Regions from separate parts of the Shimia sp. FJ5 genome, predicted to be linked through region 2. Evidence: riboswitches for the same ligand, from Rfam matches in the RefSeq annotation. Region 2 holds a riboswitch; the other holds the start of a gene.
What was found. Region 2 has a riboswitch for thiamine pyrophosphate ahead of thiM (hydroxyethylthiazole kinase). Riboswitches for the same ligand answer to the same signal wherever they lie in the genome.

Region 1: another riboswitch for thiamine pyrophosphate. It lies ahead of thiB (thiamine ABC transporter substrate binding subunit); the one in region 2 lies ahead of thiM (hydroxyethylthiazole kinase).

Annotation. Positions count from the first base shown of each region.
Region 1 is NZ_JAWJUV010000002.1:63,758-68,600, reverse strand. It holds gene R1W01_RS06880 (AEC family transporter) at 1-77, opposite strand, end outside; gene aroC (chorismate synthase) at 81-1,184, opposite strand; TPP riboswitch at 1,511-1,623, shown strand; gene thiB (thiamine ABC transporter substrate binding subunit) at 1,659-2,657, shown strand; gene R1W01_RS06865 (thiamine/thiamine pyrophosphate ABC transporter permease ThiP) at 2,633-4,183, shown strand; gene thiQ (thiamine ABC transporter ATP-binding protein) at 4,170-4,843, shown strand, end outside.
Region 2 is NZ_JAWJUV010000005.1:113,047-117,889, forward strand. It holds gene R1W01_RS15680 (AMP-binding protein) at 1-1,634, opposite strand, end outside; TPP riboswitch at 1,895-1,983, shown strand; gene thiM (hydroxyethylthiazole kinase) at 2,037-2,822, shown strand; gene thiE (thiamine phosphate synthase) at 2,819-3,451, shown strand; gene thiD (bifunctional hydroxymethylpyrimidine kinase/phosphomethylpyrimidine kinase) at 3,448-4,278, shown strand; gene R1W01_RS15700 (ABC transporter substrate-binding protein) at 4,275-4,843, shown strand, end outside.

The DNA of each region.
Region 1 (4,843 bases), on a different contig from region 2:
CAGCCGCGCCGCACGGTGACGTAGCCGATGGCGATGGCGGCGTAGATCGGGAAGGTGATGGAAAGGATCGCGCCCAAGGCTTAGCCGATCTTGCCGCGATTCTCGCCGACCTGACCGCGATGCAGCAGAAGGTGATCGAGGATCACGCAGGCCATCATCGCCTCGCCCACGGGCACGGCACGGATGCCGACGCAGGGGTCGTGGCGGCCTTTGGTGATGACTTCGATCGGCGTGCCATCCTTGCGGATCGAGCGGCGGGGCGAGAGGATCGAGGAGGTCGGCTTGACGGCGAAACGCACGGTGATGTCCTGACCGGTGGAAATGCCGCCGAGGATGCCGCCCGCATGGTTCGAGCCGTATTCGGGACCGTCCTCGCCCATGAAGATCTCGTCCGCATTGTCCGTACCCGTGAGCCGGGCGGCGGCCATGCCTTCGCCGATCTCGACGCCTTTCACGGCGTTGATCGACATCATCGCGGCGGCAAGGTCGGTGTCGAGCTTGCCATAGACCGGCGCGCCAAGGCCCGCAGGCACGTTGCGGGCGACCACTTCGATGATCGCGCCGACAGAGTTGTGAGCTTTGCGCAGTTTCTGGAGGTAATCCTCCCAGTCTTGCGCGACCTCCGGCCCTTGCGGAATCCAGAACGGATTCTGGTCGATCTGATCCCAATCGAATTTGGCGCGGTCGATATCGAGCTCGCCCATGGCGGTCATGTAACCCTTGATCTCGATCCCCGGCAGGAGCGCATTGAGCGCCTCGCGCGCCACGCCACCAGCGGCGACACGCGCAGCGGTTTCACGGGCCGAGGAGCGGCCACCGCCGCGATAATCGCGGATGCCATATTTCTGCCAATAGGTGATATCGGCGTGGCCCGGGCGGAAGGTCTCGGAGATGTCGCCGTAGTCGCGGCTACGCTGATCGGTGTTTTCGATCATAAGCTGGATCGGGGTGCCGGTCGATTGGCCCTCGAACACGCCCGAGAGGATCTTCACCGCGTCGGGCTCATTGCGTTGCGTCGTGTTCTTGTTCTGGCCGGGGCGGCGCTTGTCGAGCCAGTGTTGCAGCATCTCCGCCTCGATTGGCACACCGGGAGGGCAGCCATCGACCGTCGCGCCAAGAGCGGGCCCGTGGCTCTCGCCCCAGGTGGTGACGCGGAAGAGATGTCCGAAACTGTTCATCGACATGAGAAACGCTCCTTTGTTCCCGGTCGCAATAGCCGCCGGGGGGCGGTTTCTCAAGGTTTATCGCGGCTGGAGAAGGGTTTGAAGATTTCATGCCTCCGGCGGGAGTATTTGCCACAGAGAAGAAAGCATGGACGGTTTTGTCTTCTTCTCTGGAGAAATGCCTCCGGGGGGCTTGGGGGGCTGGCCCCCCAATTGGAAATGGGGTCTGGGGGCTTGCCCCCAGCCACGCCCAACGCTTGCGAGGCGCGGCTTGCCGCGCGTCGAAGGGGCGGGAGCACCCCCTCTCCGGGAATTCGCTTGTCATCAGAATACACGCTGTTAGGGTCGCGCTCACCTCGGGGTGCCTGTTTCGTGAGGGAACAGGCTGAGATGCGATGCATGCGAACCCGTTGAACCTGAACCGGTTAAGACCGGCGGAGGGAAGGTATGGCTCGCTCCAGAACTTGCCCCGCCCGTCGCATTTTGGAGGATGCCATGAAGTATCTTGCGCTTGCAGCGGGAACCTTGATGTCCACGGCCGCATGGGCCGAGACACCTGTTCTCACCGTATACACCTATGACAGTTTCGTCGCCGATTGGGGCCCCGGCCCACAGATCGAGGCGGCGTTTGAAGAGACCTGTGACTGTGATCTGAAATTCGTGGCCGCGGGCGATGGCGCGGCGCTTCTGGCGCGGTTGCGTCTCGAAGGCGCGCGCAGCGACGCCGATATCGTGCTTGGCCTCGACACGAACCTAACCGGCGCTGCGGCCGAATCGGGCCTTTTTGCGCCGCATGGTCAAAGCGTTGCGCCGGATGTGCCGAATCCGTCCGGTGAGGCCGGTGCATGGGAAGACCCGCTTTTCCTGCCGTATGACTGGGGCTATTTCGCGTTTATCTATGATACGGAAAAGCTCGCCGATGTGCCGGGGAGCTTTGAAGAGCTGGCGGCGTCGGATGTCTCCATCGTGATCCAGGATCCGCGGTCTTCGACGCCGGGGCTTGGCCTTCTGCTCTGGGTTAAGGAGCAGTATGGCGACGAGGCGGGTGCGATCTGGGAAGGGCTTGCCGACAATGTCGTGACGGTCACCAAGGGCTGGTCCGAGGCGTATGGCCTCTTCCTTGAGGGCGAAGCGGACATGGTGCTCTCTTACACGACCTCGCCCGCCTATCACATCGTGGCCGAAGAGGACGAGAGCAAGGCCGCCGCGCCGTTCCCCTCGCATTACATGCAGATCGAGGTGGCCGGGAAGCTCGCCAATTCGGATCAGCCCGAGCTGGCCGACAAGTTCCTTGCCTTCATGACCACGGACGCGTTCCAATCGGTCATTCCGACGACCAACTGGATGTACCCGGCCTTTACGCCGGATGAGCCGCTGCCGGATGCCTTTGCCAAGCCCATCGGGCCGGAGCAGGCACGGCTTATCCCGGCGGGAGATGTCGCGGCGATCCGCGAAAAAGCGATGGCGGAATGGCGCGCGGCGCTCTCCAAGTAAGGCGGTGGCCAGGCGGCGTGGCGGCGGTATGTGTCGCCACGCTGATCCTTGGTACGCTTCTGGCTGTCGTCCTGCGCGCCGAGGCAGGGCGGGGGCTTGGGCCGTCCGATTGGGCGGCGATCCGTTTTACCGTCTGGCAAGCGCTGCTGTCGGCGGTGCTGAGCGTGTTGCTCGCCATTCCGGTGGCGCGGGCCTTGGCGCGGCGGGCCTTTCCGGGGCGACGGGCGATCATTGGGTTTCTTGGCGCGCCATTCATCCTTCCGGTGATTGTGGCGGTGCTTGGCCTATTGTCGGTCTTTGGTCGGGGCGGGATTCTCAATGTCGCGCTGCGCTGGGTCGGGCTTCCGGAGGTACAAATCTACGGGCTGCATGGCGTCGTCCTTGCGCATGTGTTCTTCAATGTGCCGCTGGCGACGCGGTTGATCCTTCAGGGCTGGCAGGAGATCCCGGCAGAGCGGTTCCGCCTCGCCGCGCAGCTTGGCTTTGGTCCGCGGGAGATGGCGCGGCTGATCGAGCGGCCGATGCTGCGCCGGGCGGTGCCGCTCGCGGCGGTGGTGATCTTCGCGCTCTGCATCTCGAGCTTTACCGTCGCGCTGACGCTTGGCGGCGGGCCGAGGGCGACGACCGTGGAGTTGGCCATCTACGAGGCGTTTCATTTCGAGTTTGACCTTGGGCGCGCGGCGCTCTTGGCGACGGTACAGATCGTGCTTGTCGGGGTGGCGGCGCTTTTGGCGCTCAGGGCTTCGGTCGCGGAAGGGTTCGGCGCGGGGTTGGACCGGGTTGTGACGCGTTGGGATTCGGGCGGATTGGGCAAGGTTAGTCTCGATTTCGTCTCTATCACGGCGGCGTCCCTGTTCCTTCTGGTGCCGATAGTCATGGTCGCGGTTGAGGGTGCGGCGGGGCTTTGGAAGATGCCTGCACAGGTCTGGACGGCGGCCGTTGTGTCCTTCTGCGTGGCGCTGGCCTCGACGGGGATCATGCTCGCGCTGGCGCTGCCAATCGCGATTGCGGCGGCGTCCTGGCGCGGGTTCGAGGCGGTCGGGCTTTTCGGGATTGCCGCCTCGCCACTGGTCATCGGGGTGGGGCTTTTCGTGGTGATTTTTCCGATTGCCGATCCGTTCGCGCTTGCCCTGCCGGTCACTGCGCTGGTCAATGCGGTGATGGCGCTTCCGTTTGCTTTGCGTATTCTCGTGGGGCCGGTGCGCGACGTGGTTGAGAGCTATGGGAGGCTTTCCGCGACGCTTGGAATCGGGGGATGGGCTTGGATGCGCCTGATCCTGTTGCCGCGTCTCAAGGGGCCGCTTGGCTTTGCGTCGGGCCTCGCGGCGGCGCTCTCGATGGGAGACCTTGGCGTGATCGCGCTATTCGCGGATTCGGAGACGGCGACCTTGCCGCTCCAGATGTATCGCCTCATGGGCAGTTACCAGATGGAGGCGGCGGCGGGGGCGGCTGTGGTGCTTTTGGTGACGAGTTTCGGCCTGTTCTGGGCTTTTGACAGGGGAGGGCGCAGCCATGTTGATGCTTGAGGACGTGAGGCTCCGGCAGGGGGATTTCGCGCTGCGGGCCGATCTCGCGGTCGAGACGGGCGCGCGGGTGGCCGTCATCGGGCCATCGGGGGCGGGGAAATCCACGCTTTTGTCGCTTGTCGCGGGGTTCATTGCGCCGGATCGCGGGCGCATCCTATGGGACGGGCAAGATATGACAGGCGCGGCACCGGGCAAGCGGCCTGTGGCGATGCTTTTTCAGGACAACAACCTTTTCCCACATCTCACGGTGGCGGAGAACGTGGGGCTTGGCTTGCGGCCCGACCTACGCCTGACGGAGGCCGAGCGGGACCGGGTTGAGACAGCGCTTGGGCGCGTCGGTCTTGAGGGATATGGCACGCGCAAGCCGGCGGCGCTCTCTGGCGGACAACAGAGCCGCGCGGCGCTGGCGCGGGTGTTGGTGCAGGACCGGGCCTTTGTCCTTTTGGATGAGCCGTTCGCGGCGCTTGGTCCGGCGCTCAAGGCAGAGATGCTCGACCTTGTGGAAGAGGTGCTTGAGGAGACGGGCGCGGGGCTCTTGATCGTGAGCCACGAGCCGGAAGATGCGCGCCGGATCGCGCCGCAGACGATCCTTGTCGCCGATGGGCGGGCGGAACCGCCGGTCACGACGCAGGACTTGCTCGACAATCCGCCGCCCGCACT
Region 2 (4,843 bases):
TGGATCTGGAGGCCGGCAAGGCGGTCTTCGGAAGCGGCGAGCAGGTCGCGCAAGATCTCGACAAGGCAATAGGGCACGAGGCCCGCCAAGACGCGATCCTCGGAGAACGCCCGGAAGATGGCCCCGACAGGATCGTGGGATTTTGACCCTGCCTTTGCAGGCAATGTGGCCCGCAGCAACAGGCCCCAGCGGGGTTGCTGCGGGCGTTGAACGGAATGCTCGATGATCTCGGATGCTGCGCCAGAGGCGGGTGTGGGGGTGCGGACGATATTGATATGCGGAAAACGTTCGATCAGTGCCGCGGCGCGCTGGCCCTCTGTTTCGGATGAATCGTCAGACCGTATCCAACCGCCGCGCGGCAGATCGGACACGCAGAGGTGCGCGCCGGAGAAGGCCTCGTGTGTCTTGTGGCAGAGGGAGGCGAGTGTCTCGTCCTTTTCCAGCCTGACCGCCACTGGCACCGAGGTGTCGAGGCAGCCAACGGTGTCCTTCAGCACCGGATCGCGTTCGCGGTTTGACACGACATGGCATAGGAGCGTGTCTTGGCGTCCTGAGAGCGCCTTGTCCTCTCCGGTGAGGCGAGCGATCAGCGCCGAGGCCAGTGTATGCAGCAGCAAGGGAAGCGTTGTGCCAAGGCGCGCGGCGCAACGCTCGAGCGCGTCGGTCTCGGAAGGGCGCAGCTCTGCCTTGGCGTCAAGGCTCGCGAAGATTTCCCAGGTTGTCTTGGCGACGCGTGGCAACGGTCTTGTGGTAGTGATGTCGGCGCGGGCAAGACATGCGTCGAGGGTGGTCACGTGCTGTGCGCCGTCCGGGCCATTGGCGCGCTGGGCTTTCCAGAGCGCGACGTCGGAGAAATCAAAATCCTTTGCTTCGGCGTTTTGCAGGCGGTTTGAGGCAATCATCTCGCGCAGCTGTCGAGCGAGCCTGTGCATGCTTATACGGTCCGAGAAGACATGGTGCATCGTGATGCACATCCAATGACGGCCTTCGCTATTCGGGTCGGAAAGGATCAGGGCGCGGGTGGATGGTTTAAACGGCGAGCAGGGCTTGCCTTCAAAGGCTTCGATCAGGCGCATGGCCTCTTGGTCGGATGCGGGTGCGTCCTTGACCTCGACCGGAAGCTGGAGACCGGGCAGCGCCTGTTGTTGTACCGTGTCGCCTGACTGCACCAGAACCATACGCATGGCCTCGTTCGCGTCGCAGAGGGACTGCGCGATTGCGGGCAGAAACGGCGCGCGGATGAGCGAGGCAGGCATTGATAGACAGAGGCTTATGTTCGCCCATGGCCCCCAGCTTTCTTGCTCGAGCTGCGCCCACAAGACCTGTGGCCCAGCGAGGGCAATAGGGGCGGATGGGTCTCGAAGATCGGACGGTGCGGGCCGGGCTTCGGTTTTTTCGCCAAGGGCCTCAAACAGGAGGTCGATGCTGGTCTCACTGAGGAGAAATTCATAGGCCACGTCGTAGCCGAGCAATTGAAGCTCTTCCAAAAGCTCCGCAGCGCCGAGCGAGTCGAGCCCTTGAGAAACAAGGGACCGTTCCGCATCAACGGGCGTTTGCAGAATTCTCGAGGCAAGGTCGATCAGGGACGTCCGGGAGATCGGATCGGACGGCTCATCTCTGAGCTTTGAGGCCATCGCAATGATCCTCTACAAAAAATCGTTAAACACATACTTTAGCATTACCAGCGTCGAAAAAACTTATCCAAAATACACCATTACGGCAATAGAAGAGTGGTCTGTATGTATCAAATTGAAACGGTGCCAAGGGCGCTTGTCCAGACATGAGTGTGAGATGCTTTGGACTCCGATCGTGTTTTGACCGCGTGCCTGATTTCCGCGCGGTGCCGCCTTGTGACGCATACCACTTTGACACGGTCAGACGAACCCGTTACCCCTTCGAATACCAGGGGCGCCGTGAGGCTGAGATGTACCCTTTGAACCTGAACCGGATAATGCCGGCGGAGGGAGGTACCGGTCAGTTCGCGCATCGCCCTTGATGTCTTTCGACCGTCTCTCCCGTGCGGCGGGAGAGAGATCATGACCCAAACCCTGCTTAAAGACATGCGCGCCAAGGCTCCCTTGGTGCATTGCATTACCAACTATGTGGCGATGAATATCGCCGCGAATGTCGTCCTTGCGGCGGGCGCCTCTCCGGCGATGGTGCATGCGCCGGAAGAGATGGAGGCCTTCACCCCTTTGAGCGGTGCTGTCACGGTCAATATCGGCACGCTTTCGGCGCAGTGGCTCGAGAGCATGCGGGTGGCGGTGCGGGTGGCCAATGCCCATGGGATACCTTGGGTTCTGGACCCGGTCGCGCATTTCATCAGCGGCTTTCGCAAACAGGCGGCGCAGGACCTTCTTGGGATGCGCCCCGCTATTTTGCGCGGCAACGCCTCGGAGATCATGACCCTTGCCGGAGAAGCCGGGGCGGGAAAGGGCGCGGATAGCGGTGATGCGGTCGCAGATGCCGAAGGGGCGGCCAAGGCACTTGCTCGCGAATATGGCTGTGTCGTTGCCGTCACCGGGCCAGAGGATTTCGTGACCGATGGGGCACGCATGGCGCGGGTGGCAGGCGGTTCCGCGTTGATGCCTCAGGTCACGGCGCTGGGCTGCTCACAGACAGCATTGATGGGGGCCTATGCCGCTGTCGGGCCGGCCTTTGACGCCGCTCTTTCGGCACTGGCGCATTTCAAGGTTGCCGGGACGCAGGCCGCCGCGCGCGCCGAGGGGCCGGGCAGTTTCCAAGTCCATTTTCTCGATGCTCTGGCCTCGGTTGAACCATCACAGCTTGAGGCGGCGATCATGGAAGTGGCCCTGTCATGAGCGAATTGCGAGAGCACTTGCGGCTCTATCTGGTGACCGATCCGGAGATGTGTCGAGCGCGAGGCGTCGTGGAAACGGTCGGGCAGGCTGTCGCCGCCGGAGTGACCATGGTGCAGTTGCGGGACAAGGACATCAGCACGCGTGACCGCATTGCCTTGGCTCTGGCGCTGAAAGACGCGTTGCAGGGGACCGGGGTGCCGTTGGTCATCAATGATGATGTGGAGGCCGCGACCGCTGCAGAAGTGGATGGCGCCCATATCGGTCAGGGCGACATGTCGTCGGTAGAGGCGCGTGCGCGGCTTGGCGCGGGAAAGATCCTTGGCCTGTCCTGCGAGACGCCCGAGGCCGTTGTGGCGGCAGACCCTGCCCTTGTCGACTACCTTGGGTTGGGGCCGGTTTTTGGCACGGCGACCAAAACCGATCATGCGACTCCCATCGGCCTATCGGGTCTTGCAGAGCTTGCGGGGTTGAGCCGGTTGCCGAGCGTAGCGATTGGCGGGATCAAGGCCATGCACCATGCGCAGGTGTTGGCCGCCGGGGCCGATGGCTCGGCCGTCGTGTCGGCCATTTGTGGCCAGCCGGATATCGCCGCCGCAACGCAGGCCTTTTTCCCAGAGGCGCAGCCATGATCCCGAATGTTCTTAGTATCGCGGGATCCGACCCCTCGGGCGGGGCGGGAATTCAGGCGGACCTGAAATCCATCTCGGCCAATGGCGGGTTTGCCATGGCTGCGCTCACCGCGCTGACCGCGCAGAATACGGCGGGCGTGTCGGGTATCCATCTTGTGCCTGCCGAGTTTGTGCGCGCGCAGATCGACGCGATCTTTGCGGATATCCGGGTCGATGCGGTGAAGATCGGCATGATCGCCACGGCAGAGATCGCAGAGGCCGTGGCCGATGCCTTGGAGGGTCGGGCCGTTCCGGTCGTGCTTGACCCGGTGATGATCGCCAAGGGCGGCGCGGCGCTGTTGCAGCCAGACGCCGTGGCGATGATACGCACGCGCCTGTTGCCTTTGGCGACGGTGGTGACGCCGAACCTGCCGGAGGCGGCGCATTTGCTGGACAGTGAGATCGCGACCAGCCGTGTCGAGATGGAAGAGCAGGGCCGGGCGCTGCGTGCCCTGTCGTCAGGGGCGGTCTTGATCAAAGGCGGCCATCTCGAAGGCGCGGGCAGCCCAGACTGCCTTGTGTTTGCGGACGGATGCCGATGGTTCGAAAGCCCGCGCAGGCAGACGCAAAACACCCATGGCACGGGCTGCACACTGTCCTCGGCGCTGGCCACACAGATCGCCAAAGGCGCGGACCTGCCGAAAGCGACCGAAGCCGCTAAAGCCTATGTATCGCACGCCATTGCACATGCGGACGACCTCAGGGTTGGGCATGGGCATGGTCCGACACACCATTTCGCCGCGCTCTATGCGGCGTATTCCTCAGACCAGAATGGATCCCCCTCATGAGAACGCTACTATACGCCACCGTCTTTTCGCTCTTGTCCTTGCCCGCCATGGCGCAGGACAAGGTCACGCTGCTGCTTGATTGGTTCGTCAACCCGGATCATGGCCCGGTCATCATTGCGCAGGAGAAGGGCTTTTTTGCCGAGGCGGGGCTAGAGGTTGAGATGATTGCCCCGGCCGATCCCTCCGATCCGCCGAAGATGGTGGCTGCCGGGCGGGCGGACCTTGCGATTTCCTATCAGCCTCAATTGCATCTGCAACGTCACGAGGGTTTGCCGCTGCGGCGGGTCGGGACGTTGGTGGCGACGCCTTTGAACTGCTTGCTGACGCTTGCGGACGGAGAGGTGGCCACACCTGCGGACCTGAAGGGGGCCAAGATCGGCTTTTCCGTTGGTGGCGTCGAGGAGGCGGTGTTGGGGCGCATCCTTGAGACCTACGGCCTGACGCTTGGGGATGTAGAGCTCGTCAATGTGAACTTCTCTCTCTCGCCGGCGCTCATGTCGGGGCAGGTGGATGCGGTGATCGGGGCGTTTCGCAATTTCGAGCTGAACCAGATGGAGATCGAAGG